One region of the Staphylococcus sp. CoH_129_LAB_1 genome, then DNA from elsewhere that is predicted to be linked to it. Evidence: predicted binding sites of a transcription regulator. Region 1 holds the regulator's gene; the other holds the start of a gene.
The links. The regulator NrdR, encoded in region 1, represses ribonucleotide reductase genes. The targets are predictions, from matches to a motif close to AACACNATATATNGTGTT.
Positions count from the first base shown of each region.

Region 1 (7,365 bases):
GATCATATCCCATGCTTACTTCTTTATCCACAATGTAGCGTTCAATTTCACGACGGATTGTTGCACCATTTGGTAACCATAGTGGGAGACCCGCACCAACAAGTTGACTATTTGTGAATAATTCTAAATCTTTACCTATGCGACGGTGATCACGTTCACGACGTTCTTCTAACATTTCTAAATGTGCTTTTAAATCTTTTTTATCAAAGAAAGCAGTACCATAAATACGTTGTAACATTTTATTGTCACTATCTCCACGCCAATATGCACCTGCAGTAGAAAGTAATTTAAATTCTTTAATTTTTGAAGTAGATGGTACATGAACACCGCGGCATAAATCTGTAAATTCACCTTGAGTATATAATGTCACATTCTCATCTTCAGGAATCGCATCAATTAATTCTAATTTATATGGATCATCTTTAAAGAAATCTTTAGCTTCTTCACGAGAAACCACTTTACGTTCAATTTTATGATTTTCATTAACAATTTGTTTCATAGTTTTTTCAATTTTTTCAAAGTCATCTGATGATACTTTCTCATCCATATCAAAGTCGTAGTAGAATCCACCTTCAATCACTGGACCAACACCGAATTTAACATCTCCATAAATTCGTTTTAATGCTTGAGCCATTAAATGAGCAGTAGAATGACGTAATACCTCTAGAGCTTCGTCGCTACCGGGTGTAACAATTTCAATTGCCCCATCTTCTTCAAGAGGTCGAGTTAAATCAACTAGTTGATTATTGAATTTTCCTGCTACAGCTTTTTTTCGAAGTCCAGGACTGATTGATTGTGCAATATCTTCTGTTGTAGTTCCTTTGTCAAATGATTTTGAATTGCCGTCTGGAAACTTAATATTAATTTGTTCCATTTTTAAACCCTCCATAAATTTTATTCTATGATCGCTGAAGAAAATAAAAAAACTCCTCCCTATAAAAGGGACGAGTTTGTCGCGGTGCCACCCTAGTTATCTAGACATTTCCTAGATATCTCTTCATAAGATAACGGTCTTGAGCCGGACACTGATTACCAGTATCTAAATATGAAGGAGTAATAATTTAATGTATCAACCAAATTCTCATCAATGATTGGCTTGCTGTATGATAGAGATTAAATTATCATATCTTCATTTATTTCAACGATTTAGATTTATCTTTATTATACATCACACATTATAAATTTCAATTATTTCGTAAATTTTTTCCATCTAAATAAAATTCGTTTGCTAAACTTTTAATACGTTCAATAATTCGAGCAGCTTTTGTTATTTCTGCACCTTTATTTGAAATAGATAAATGATGTTCTAATTCTTCTAAATTAAGATTTGAACTAAAGAATGTTGGTAATTCATGAACCATGCGATAATGTAATAAGGGCCCTATTACCTCATCTCTTACCCATGTTGTAACATCTTCAGCTCCAATATCATCTAACATTAATATATTTGCTTCTCGTATACGCTCTAACTTTTCATTATAACTTCCATCTTTAAAACCACCTTTTAATATACGAATGTATTCAGGTAAGTATACTATCGTAGATGGTACATGTTTTGACTTAAGCTGATTAGCGATGGCTCCTAAGATAAAAGATTTACCCGTTCCAAAAGGGCCTTGTATATAAAGACCTTTTACGTGTTCACCATTAACTAACTTTTTACAAATATCGTTGACTTCCATAGCTATTTCAAGTCGACTTCTGTCGTTAGTATAAATATCTTTCACTTTAGCATTCAACGTATCACGTTGCATGTGATGAGCTGTAATAAGTTGTGAACTTAGGCGTTCTTCATCATATTTGATTTTGCAAGGACATAGTCGATAACGAACTTTAATACGCTCATTTTCTATATATAATTCTGGAACATGACCTTTAACAAAGTTTGGACAGTGGGCATAATCATGTCCATCGTAATGTTTTTGTTGATCTTTATATTCTTGAAGTACGTTCAAATCTTTATCAATCATTTCATTGGTAAGTTCTGATTGGTGTTGATTTAAAAATTGTTTAACATCATAATCATTTATAACTTGATTTTTTATTTTAGCAATTCTTTTGTTTAAATTATCTTGATTTTTTATAAGTTTACTAAATGGTTTCATCTAATCCTCCCAATCTTGTTCTAATTGAGCACGAAACGCTTCTCTATCTTTTTCAAATTGCGCATCATTATTTTTAGGTTTTTCAACTTGTTGACTTTTGTCTTTTAACCATTTTGGTGTTTTTTCTATTGAAACAACTTCACGTTGTTTATACTGACGTTTAGCCTTTTTAGTTGCATTGTCATTAATTTGTTGATTGGTTTTAAGCGCATAATCATATGCTTGTTGTGCTGTTTTTATACCTAGCTTTTTCCAATTCGAAGCAATCTCAAATATATAGGATTTAGGAAGCTTCATTTCATTCTTAAGCATTACAAATTGTAATAAAATATTTATAACACCAAATGACAGTTTCTCGCGCTCAATCAACTCTTCTACCATTCTCTTTTGCTGTAAAGTTGGTTCTGATTCTGACCAAGACGCTAGCATATCGATAGGACTTGTGTCTTCTAATAACTTAAACCAATTATCATTTTCCTTTGAATCATCGGTAGTTTTATTTTGACTCTGTGGTTGTTCTAAATGATTAGAAGGGTTAGCTTTAGTTTGTAACTTTGGAAGCTGTTGTTGATGCTCAATTAAGTAATGAGACCTTGCTTGTTTTCTCATTTCTTCAAATGATAACGTTTGATTTTGTGTGATAGAGTTAAGAATGATTCGTTTCATAGAAGTAGGCGTTAAACCATATAAAGTAGCCAATTGTAAAATTAATTGTTTAGCCTCTTTAGTAATGATTTCTCCACTTATAAAATGATGTTGTAACATATCTCTTAACATATCAAAATCAAATGATTCATTATCTAAATCTATAGTGGCAGATTGATTTTCCTTTTGTATCGTTGAGGCATCAATAGATATATTTTTATGTGGAACCTTGAATACATCAGTAAATTTACGCGTTACTTGTTGAAATGATTTTAGATTTGGTTCATCTTTTTCAAAATACGCTTTTAAGTCTTTATATCTTTGATTATCAACTGCATTGTATAAGTATATAGATAACATTGGATCATTGAAAAATTGATACGCAGTTGGAGGTTGTATCAATTCATATATAAAAAAGGATTGATTACTATCATGTTTTACAAATGTTTTAACTAACCCTATACCTTCAAGTAAATCCATATATTCACGAAATTCTAATAAATTTATCTTAAGCTCATTCATAATTGTATAATGCGTAAGAACTGTATCTTCAACTTCATCGATAAATTGGTTCATAAAATGATATACACCAATAGCTTTAAAACCAATTAATGGAATGTACAATCGATTTAATATCTCTAATTGTTGATGATTAAAGAAAAAATGCCGATATACTTTAAATCCATCGTGTGGACTTAAACCATACTCATACGATTTAAAACTCATTTATGAATCACTCCGTTTGTTATCATCCAAAATACCTTGCATCGACGCCAATAATTGATCCACATCTTTAAACTCTTTATATACTGACGCAAATCGTACATAAGAGACTTGATCAACATGCATGAGTAAATTCATCACATGTTCACCTATATCTCTAGATGAAATTTCTGTATGACCTTCATCGCGTAATTGCCATTCTACTTTATTAGTAATATCTTCTAGTTGTTGAAATCTAACCGGTCTTTTTTCACATGATCTTACAAGACCATTTAATATTTTTTCTCTTAAAAATTGTTCACGTGTTCCATCTTTTTTGACAACAATAAGTGGACTCACTTCAATATGTTCAAATGTTGTAAATCTTGTCCCACAATTCTCACATTCACGTCTTCTACGTATTGCGTTAGCTTCATCAGCATGTCTTGAATCTACCACACGTGAATGTGTGGCGCTACATTTTGGGCATTTCATATCTGTCACCCTCTTGAATAGATTATGCTCCATTATACTATAAAAACGATTTATGATAAAAGAACTCATATACATCGATAATAAATTGATACAACTTAACTATCTAAATATATAATAGAATATAAAAAGGAAAGTGAAATAGAATTGAATATAAATTCTAGTTTCACTTTCCTATACATGAATTATTAAAACATCTCATTTAATTCTAATTTATAAAATTGATAACTTCATATTAGATTATCCACTCTAAAATATGAAACCTTTAGTCCTATTCAAAACTTAAACTACAGTCACTGTAGATTGTTCTACTAATTGTTCACCAATAAGTTCAGCTACTTCTACCACTCTATTAGAATACCCCCATTCATTATCATACCAAGCAATCACTTTCACTTTATGATCCCCCATTACAATTGTATTCTCAGCATCGATAATAGCTGAATGTGGATTAGTATTAAAATCAACAGATACTAAAGGTGCATCTTCTACTTCTAAAATACCATCTAAACCTGAATTGCGAAACGCATTGTTAATTTCATCAACAGTTACCGATTTTTCTAAATCTACGACTAAGTCAACTAATGAAACATTTTTTGTTGGAACACGTAAAGCTAATCCATGAAGTTTACCTTCTAGTTCTGGTAAAACTTCTTTTAATGCTTTTGCTGCTCCAGTCGAAGTTGGAATAATACTTTCATTACATGAACGTGCTCTTCGTAAATCTTTATGAGGGTTATCAATATTTTTTTGATCATTAGTAATTGCATGAACAGTAGTCATTAATCCATTTACAATACCAAATTGATCATTTAAAACTTTAGCAACTGGTCCTATACAATTTGTTGTACATGAAGCATTACTAAAAATGTCATAGTTTTCAACATCTAATTTATCATCATTTACCCCTTTAACAATCATTTGGACATCTCCACCTTTTGATGGACCGGTTAATAATACTTTTTTAGCACCGGCATGAATATGTCCGATTGCTTTATCACCATGATTAAATTTGCCAGTTGCTTCAATAACAATATCTATATTTAAATCCTTCCATGGTAAATTTTCAGGATTTCTATCTGACACTAACTTAATGTCATGGTTATCAACACGGATACCACCATCAATTGGTTCTACTTTTTTATCATAGCGTCCATGTGTTGTATCATAGTTAATTAGATGCGCAATTGTTTCAGGTGGATAGCTTGCATTAATAGCAACTACATTTAAGTTTTCATTATGTAATGCAATTCTTAATACCATTCTCCCTATTCTACCCATACCATTAATTGCAATATTTGTTGACATTTAAAGCACCCCTTGTTTTATATGTTATACTTTATGAAATTAGTATAACATAATAATTTTCAAACGAAAGCGTTTTCTAAAAATAATGTAATTTTTATATTTTAAATTTATGTAGCTAATATATTTTTGAATAAATAAAAAAGAGTCTGAGACATAAAGTTTCTGGATAAGTGAAAAAGACAAGTTCTATTGAAATAATATAGAACTTGTCTTTTCCATAAATTTTTTATTATTTTCAACTTATTGGGTTGCTCGTTTTCTAATATTGAGTACCATTAGTAGAGTAAGTTAAGTCATGTTATATTCTTTATATAAGGAACCTTGTTAATTTAGTTTATTGGTATTTATTAATTGATACGAAAGGATCTTATTTTTTAAGTATTAAGTATTTCAATGTAAAATTACATATAAACACAAAGTATTTTGGCGAGACTTTTGTGTGAACAGAACAAGCTGAAGACTACAGGCTGAATCTATCATCTAAGAAAGCGAGCCAACAATACGTAGTATTGTAAATAAAGAAGCCAGTAAATGAATTTATAATACACTCATTTACTGGCTATTTTGCTAGGGATTATGTCCCAACCTCTTTCTCCTTATTACTAATTAATGTACCCTTTTTCAATTAATAGTTGCTTAAGATGTTTTTCTAATTCGGATTTACTTCCTAAATTATCTAAAACATAATCAGCCATTCTACTTTTCTTGTCGATTGATATTTGACTATGAACTCTCGCTTTTGCTTGATCTAAGTCTAAATTGTTTCGTTTCATCAAACGTTCAATTTGTACACTTTCAGATGCGTAGACTAGCCATATTTCATCCACAGTATCTTGTAAATTATTCTCAAATAGAAGCGGAATATCCATAATTACATTATATCCTTGTTGTAAATACTGTTGTTTTTCTTGTTCCATAATCGTTCTTACAATAGGATGAACAATCTCATTAAGCTCTAATCGTTTTTCTGGATGATTAAATACTAATTCTCCAATATATTGTCGATTCATTTCTCCATCACTCGTGATTGCTTCATCACCAAAAGTGGCTTTAATTTGTTCTAAGCCAGTTGATCCTTTTTCTACTGCCTTTCTTGAAGCTATATCTGCATCGACAATTTTAAATCCATATTCTGACAATAATTTAGAAACTGTTGACTTTCCAGTAGCTATTCCACCTGTTAATCCAATTACTTTAGGCATTTGTATCACCGCTCACTTTATTTATTTCTGACAATATGGGCAAAAATGACTATTTCTAGATGCTATTACTTTTTGTTCAATGTCATGGCCACATACTTTGCATGTTTTTTGTTTATATACATTTAAATGTAATTGCATTTCTCCTGTTTTTCCATCTGCATGACGGTAATCTGAAATGCTCGTTCCTCCATTATCTATACCCTCTTTTAAAACTTCTTGCACATAATAAAAGAGCATTTGTCTTTCTTGATGAGAAGTCTCTTTAACTTTTCTAGCAGGATGAATACCAGCTCTAAACAATGCTTCACAAGCATAGATATTTCCACATCCTGCTACGATTTTATGATCCAGTAACATTTGTTTAATAGGTTTATTCGCTACTTTTTTTTGAGATAAATAGTGATTAAAATGTTGTAACGCTTCTGCATCAAAAGGCTCAGGCGCTATTTCTAAAAATGAAGGATAATCTTCAAATGAATTTAGATTTCTAATCTCACCAAATCGACGTATATCTGAAAATACTAATTTTTTCCCATTATTTAAATGGAAAATCACGTGCCAATGTTTACGATAGTTGGGGATTGCTATATCAGATAGGTGATTAACAATGAAAAATCCACCGGCCATACCTAAATGACTAAGTAACACACGTTTACGATTATGTTTTTCAATATGAAAAACAATATATTTACTTCTTCGTTCGACTTTAATTATCTTATAGCCTTCGCAATTCAAACGAAAACCATCTAAATTCATTCCTTTGATAATCGTTTCTTTATTCTGACTTTTACCTTCAATTACTTTTTTAGAAAATGAAATACTTTTAATTGTAGTATTTACAATAAAAGGTTCTATTCCCCTTTTAACGTGTTCAACTTCTGGTAATTCTGGCATTATTCATTCCTCTTTCT
Region 1 is NZ_JBXWKZ010000016.1:33,777-41,141, forward strand. Features, by position in the region: gene thrS (threonine--tRNA ligase) at 1-874, opposite strand, end outside; gene dnaI (primosomal protein DnaI) at 1,185-2,105, opposite strand; gene dnaB (replicative helicase loading/DNA remodeling protein DnaB) at 2,106-3,476, opposite strand; gene nrdR (transcriptional regulator NrdR) at 3,477-3,947, opposite strand; gene gap (type I glyceraldehyde-3-phosphate dehydrogenase) at 4,227-5,252, opposite strand; partial or broken gene AC2FB1_RS06475 (hypothetical protein) at 5,292-5,534, opposite strand; gene coaE (dephospho-CoA kinase) at 5,855-6,454, opposite strand; gene mutM (bifunctional DNA-formamidopyrimidine glycosylase/DNA-(apurinic or apyrimidinic site) lyase) at 6,476-7,348, opposite strand; gene polA (DNA polymerase I) at 7,364-7,365, opposite strand, start outside.

Region 2 (7,365 bases), on a different contig from region 1:
GATAATTAAGGAAGTGATAGCATGGCACGTAAATCTATAGCAATAGATATGGATGAAGTATTAGCAGATACTTTAGGTGCAATTATTGAAGCAGTTAATATTGAAACTAAATTAGGAATTACGATGGAATCGTTAAATGGTCACAAATTAAACCATATGATTCCTGAACATGATGGGTTAGTAAGAGATATTTTAAGATCTCCAGAGTTTTTTAGACATCTTAAAGTGATACCACATGCTCAAGAGGTGGTGGAAAAACTTAATGAGCATTATGATGTATATATTGCTACAGCAGCAATGGATGTACCTACCTCATTTCATGATAAATATGAATGGTTACTAGAATATTTTCCATTTTTAGATCCACAGCATTTTATTTTTTGTGGAAGAAAAAATATTGTTAAAACAGATTATTTAATAGATGATAATCCTCGTCAGCTTCAAATTTTTGAAGGAGAACCTATTATCTTTACGGCTGCACATAATATAAATGAAACACGTTTTAAACGAGTTAATGGTTGGAAAGATGCAGAAGCAATGTTTTTAAATAATAATTAAAGTCAAAAGGTATGTATGAAGCTTGAAGAATTCATACATACCTTTTGATTAATACTCATCATTCGAAAAAGTAAGGATATTGATTGCTTTAGGGAACACGTCAATGGTGATAGGTGTTTCTAAATTAATTTCTCCATCAATATCTACTTTCATATTTGGTTCAGTACGTAATGTTATGTGAGAACCTGGAATATGATTAATTCCTTCGGTAATTTCATTCCAATTCATGCTATCTCTTTTTTTAAAAATATCATTTAAAATACTAAAACTTTGTTGTTCAAATATAAAACTATTTAATTTTCCATCTTGTGGAGAAAGGTCTGTGAGTGGAATACGACTGCCACCAATATTAGGTCCATTTGCTATAACTAGCATAGACGTATTTCCTTTATATTCTTTGTCGTCTATTACCAATGTATAGTCAAAATGTTCGGGATTCATGAGCGTTTTTACAGTAGAACCAACATAGCTTAATTTTCCAAAGATATCTTTACGTCCTTCTTGAACATTTTCAGCATTTTGTACAATAAGTCCTAGCCCGACAAAGTTAAGTACATAATTATCATTTACTTTCATAACATCATATGACTCAAGATGTGAAGACAATAATTGCTCACTAGCTTTTTTGAAGTCAGGATTTAAGTTTAATGTTTTAGTAAAATCGTTAAATGTTCCTCCTGGAATGATACCTATAGGAAGGTTTAGATCATATTTCATCACCCCATTAATCAATTCGTTAACTGTACCGTCTCCCCCCAATATAAAAACGATATCGATATCATTACTATAAGCATAATCTTTTATTTCTTTACAATATCTTTCAATGTCACCTTCATTTTCACTTAATTGTATTGAAAGATGCTTACATAACTGAGTTAGTGATTTAGCGACTTCTCCTAATCCATCATATATATCTTTAAGTCCGCTATGTTCATGGTAAAATAGCACCCCATGATTATACTGTTGCTCCATAGTTAAACCTACTTTCATTTAAAATGATATTATAAATATTTACCCTGAATGTTATAATTTTAAATATATAATTAAAAGAAACTTCTAGATTTCATAACTAGAAGTTTCTTTGACTATTTTGTATTTAATTAGTGGATGCCTTTCATAGCTTTTGTAATTTTAGGTGAGAAAACTAAGATGATAAGAGTAATAACAATAGCAACTGTACCTAAGAAAATAAAATAATTAGTTTGACCAAGTGGTTTAATTAATTTTACTAATGTACCGTTAATTGCTTGCGCTGAAGCATTTGTTAATAGCCATACACTCATCATTTGGGCATTAAATGCTTTAGGTGCAAGTTTAACAGCAGCACTATTACCTGTAGGTGATAAACAAAGTTCCCCAATAACACAGATTACATATGATAAAATAACCCAGTTAACTGAGAATTGTGTATGTCCATAACCTAAACCAACTAATCCAATTAGAATGTATGATAAACCTGCTAGTAATGTACCAATACTAAATTTAATAGCTAAAGAAGGTTGCTTTTTACCCATTTTCAACCAAATCATAGAAATAACTGGTGCAAATAATAAAATAAATAATGGATTGATAGATTGGAATAAGGCTTCTCCAAATCGAGTTGTCCAACCAAATAAGTTGAGTTGCATGTCAGAACGTTCTAAACCATAAATATTTAAAACGTTAGAACCTTGTTCTTGAATTGACCAGAATAACATACCTAAAATAAATAAAGGTATAAATGCTTTAACTCGAGAACGTTCTACATCGGTAACGTCTTTACTACGAAGCATAGTTGTAAAGTAAATGATTGGTAAAGCTACTCCTAGAACTAATACAGTATTACTAATTAAATCGAATGAAAGTGTATGGGTATAATATGTAACTAATAATACGATAATCACAATTGCTACTACGATACCGATAATCATTCCATATTTACGCTTTTCTTCTTTAGATAGTGGATTAGTAGGTTTCATTCCAACACTACCTAAATTCTTTCTATTAAATAACAAATACCAAACAAGACCTAATGCCATACCAATAGCTGCAAGAAGGAAGCCACCATGGAAATTACGTATATCTACAAAATGTTGCAGTATGATAGGTGAAATTAATGCGCCTAAGTTAACAGACATATAGAAAATAACGAAACCTGCATCGATACGTGTATCATTTTCAGGATATAAACGACCTACAATATTTGAAATATTAGGTTTCATTAAACCTGATCCGATAATAATAAAGAACATTGATGAGAATAAACCAAATAAAGCGAATGGTAAACTTAAACAGATATGTCCAATAATAATAAGTACAGCACCTAATAAAGTAGCACCACGTGTGCCTGTAATTCTATCAGCAATCCATGCGCCAGGAATAGAAGACATGTAAATAAGTGCTCCATATACTGACATAATCGACATTGCTGTAGTTTGATCAATACCTAATCCATTTTGGTGTATTGCGAAATACATATAAAATATGAGCATCGCACGCATACCGTAGTAACTGAATCTTTCCCAAAACTCTACGAAAAAGAGAACACCTAGTCCATTTGGATGACCAAAAAATCCTTTTTGAGGTATAGATTGAATTGTTTCTTCATGGGCGTTTTTTGTTGTCATAAACGTCCCACTCCTTTCTTTCCTAATATGACTGATTACTATGTAAATAAGATTGTACAATTAAATCTCACAAGAATTTCTTAAAAATATAAATTTTTAGAATTTTCAGTCAAATAAAATACAATAACTTATAAAAATAAAAGTTTTTGTTGCTCATGAACTTATATCTTTATAAATTTTAGCGATAATATTAAAATACGCTTTAATTTAATAAATCGCAATAGTTTATTTAAAAAATCTAAAATAAAAATGACTCCTTTTATATTATATTAGTAAAAATAAAAGGAGTTAAAAAACATTTTATCGATTATCGATTATCTATTTTTTCAGGATACATATCGTGATTCATTAAACGATGTTCGGCCATCTTTTCGTATTTAGAATTTGGACGACCATAATTTGTATATGGATCTATTGAAATACCTCCACGTGGCGTGAACTTACCCCACACTTCTATATAATGAGGATCCATTAAGTCAATTAAGTCATTCATGATAATATTCATACAATCTTCGTGAAAATCACCATGATTTCTAAAACTAAATAAATATAATTTTAGTGATTTTGATTCTACCATTTTTATATTTGGTATATATGAAATATAAATTGTAGCAAAATCAGGTTGTCCAGTGATAGGGCAAAGGGAAGTGAATTCTGGGCAATTAAACTTTACAAAATAATCTCTTCCTTGATGTTTATTATCAAAAGTTTCGAGTACTTGAGGTGTATAGTCAAATTCATATTTATTGTTTTGATTGCCTAATAATGTAATATCTTGTAATTCTTCTTTATTGCGACCTTGTGTCATAATTTTCCTCCTAATTTTTAGATGTATTAGATTGTCTACGTGCTTTTTCAAACATAAAGTAACTAGCGCCAATAATGACGATATAACCTATAAATGCATAGAAATCTGGTGTTTCTCCGAATAATATAAAGCCAAATAATGCAGTAAATAATATAGAAGCATAAGTAAAAATAGAAATGTCTTTTGCTGGAGCAAAACTATATGCTAATGTAATACCAATTTGTCCCACTGCTGCTGATAATCCAGCTCCTAATAAATATATAATTTGTAACTTTGTCATAGGTTCATATGTTGCAATAGAAAAAGGAATAAGAACGATGACTGAAAATAATGAAAAATAAAATACAATAGTGTAAGGTGCTTCACGTTTACTTAATGCTCGTACACAAGTATATGCAGAGGCAGCGAAGATACCTGAGAATAAACCGGCTAAAGAAGAGAACATAGTTGAAGAAAATTCTGGTTTAACAATGAATAACATACCAAAAATAGCAATTAGCATAGCTATAATTTGATACTTTTTAATATTCTCTTTTAAAAATATTAAACTTAATAAAATAGTCCAAAAAGGGTTAAGCTTCATTAAAGTATCAGCATCACTTAATACCATGTGATCAATAGCATAAATATTTAGCAATACCCCAATAAGACCTAACGTCGATCTAGTAATTAAAAGTGGTTGACTACTCATTTTACCAAATATAGGTTGCCTATATTTTATTATGAAAAATAATGGAATAAACATGGCTACTAAATTTCGTGCTAAAGATTTTTGAAATACAGGTAAGTCTCCGGCTAGTCTAAAAAAAACAGACATGAAGCTAAAACCAATAGCAGAAATTAAAATAGCAATAATACCTTTTACCTTAGGATTCAAAGTATATCTCCTCATTTATAAAAATTTAACGTCTATATATTAGCATAATTTATTTGTGGGTGCATAAGTACTTGCAAAGATGAAAAAGAAAAACTATAATGATTGCGAACATACGTTCTTTTTTGTAATAGAAGGTACGTTGAATATTTTATTTATTTCATAAGAATTTATTCGGCTTTTAATATTTAAAATAAGTTATTTTTTAAATAAATGGTTAGCAATACATTTTATTTTATATTGTTAAGTTCTGAAAACCCTGAATAAATAAGATTTAATAATGATAGATAAAAAATCAAGTGAAATACCTTAAAAAAACTAAAATAATTTTTTCTTAGTTTTTAATATAGATATGACGCACTTTCAACCGTTTTCACGAACATTTGACATTAAATATTACCTTTTAATTAGGGTATCAATTATGTATAATGAAACACAGAATATAGTGTTTGATTTCAAAGCGAGACACAACATGTTGTGTTTGGAGAAAGTGAAAGATTTATATGAATAATTCATTTTAGTAGCAATTTCACACTTATTTGAGTTGGTTTTGCCGAAATCTACACTATCTAGTTGAACGATTTATAAATAGTGATTTTTAGAATTTAATGGCTGAAACACAATATATAGTGTTAACTTTTTTAAGTTTCCAAGATGATATTCGTTCTAAAAGTAAGTTTTCTTATAAGACTAAGAGAACTTCTTTTTAATTAAAAAGTAAGATTGTCGAAAGAAGGCGTTCCTATGAAAGTAGTTTATTTCTCTTTTTCAGGAAATGTACGAAGATTTATAAAGCGTAGTGAAATTAAAGATATATTAGAAATCAATAAAGACAATTGTAGAAATAGTATTGAGGAACCTTATATTTTAGTTACAGGTACAATTGGTTTTGGTGAAGTTCCTCAAGAGGTCCAGTCTTTCCTAGAAGTTAATCATGCATATATACGTGCTGTAGCTGCTAGTGGTAATCGTAACTGGGGACAAAACTTTGCAAAAGCAGGTCGAACAATTTCGGAAACATACCACGTGCCTTTATTAATGCAATTTGAGGTTCAAGGCACAAATAAAGATGTTATTGAATTTAGAGATAAGGTGGGGCATTTCAATGAAGATTATGGACGAGAAAAAGTACAATCATATTGAATTAAATAATGAAGTAACTAAACGTAAAGACAACGGCTTTTTTAATCTTGAAAAGGATCAAGAAGCTTTAAAAGTTTACTTAGAAGAAATTAAAGATAAAACAATTTACTTTGATAGCGAAATTGAACGTTTACATTACTTAGTAGATAATAATTTTTACTTTAATGTTTTTAAAAAGTACAGTGAAAAAGATTTAGTAGAAATTATTGAATTCGCAAAATCTATTAATTTTGAATTTGCTAGTTATATGTCTGCAAGTAAATTCTATAAAGATTATGCTTTAAAAACAAATGATAAATCTAAGTACTTAGAAGACTATAATCAACATGTTGCCATAGTAGCTCTATACTTAGCAGATGGTAATAAAGAACAAGCTAAACAATTTATTTTAGCGATGATTGAACAACGTTATCAACCTGCTACTCCTACTTTCTTAAATGCAGGACGCGCACGTCGTGGAGAACTCGTTTCATGTTTCTTACTAGAAGTTGATGACAGTTTAAATTCCATTAATTTCATAGATTCTACTGCTAAACAATTAAGTAAAATTGGTGGTGGCGTGGCTATCAATTTATCTAAATTACGTGCCCGTGGTGAAGCAATTAAAGGTATTAAAGGTGTAGCTAAAGGCGTTTTACCTGTAGCAAAGGCGTTAGAGGGTGGCTTTAGTTATGCTGATCAGTTAGGTCAACGTCCTGGAGCTGGAGCAGTATATTTAAATATATTCCATTATGATGTTGAAGAGTTTCTAGATACTAAAAAAGTTAATGCCGATGAAGATTTGCGTCTATCAACAATTTCTACGGGACTTATCGTACCATCAAAATTCTTTGATTTAGCTAAAGAAGGTAAAGACTTTTATATGTTTGCACCTCATACTGTAAAACAAGAGTATGGAGTGACATTAGACGATATTGATATTGAAAAATATTACGATGAACTTGTAGCTAATCCAAATGTTCTTAAGAAGAAAAAAGATGCTCGAGAAATGTTGAATATGATTGCTCAAACACAATTGCAATCTGGCTATCCATATTTAATGTTTAAGGATAATGCGAATAAAGTACACGCAAATTCCAACATTGGCCAAATTAAAATGAGTAATTTATGTACTGAAATTTTCCAATTACAAGAAACATCAATTATTAATGACTATGGAATTGAAGATGAAATTAAACGTGATATTTCATGTAATTTAGGTTCATTAAATATAGTGAATGTAATGGAAACAGGTAAATTCAGAGATTCAGTACACACTGGAATAGATGCATTAACAGTAGTAAGTGATGAAGCGAATATTCAAAACGCGCCAGGTGTAAAAAAAGCTAATAGTGAGTTACATTCTGTAGGTTTAGGCGTAATGAACTTGCATGGCT
Region 2 is NZ_JBXWKZ010000013.1:11,854-19,218, reverse strand. Features, by position in the region: gene AC2FB1_RS05500 (5' nucleotidase, NT5C type) at 22-558, shown strand; gene AC2FB1_RS05495 (diacylglycerol/lipid kinase family protein) at 607-1,530, opposite strand; gene AC2FB1_RS05490 (S-Cys-Gly-3M3SH uptake peptide MFS transporter) at 1,659-3,164, opposite strand; gene queF (preQ(1) synthase) at 3,472-3,972, opposite strand; gene AC2FB1_RS05480 (DMT family transporter) at 3,983-4,849, opposite strand; gene nrdI (class Ib ribonucleoside-diphosphate reductase assembly flavoprotein NrdI) at 5,591-5,989, shown strand; gene nrdE (class 1b ribonucleoside-diphosphate reductase subunit alpha) at 5,952-7,365, shown strand, end outside.
Region 2: a site for NrdR is predicted at 5,463-5,480, ahead of nrdI (class Ib ribonucleoside-diphosphate reductase assembly flavoprotein NrdI). Genes of this name have one in related genera too.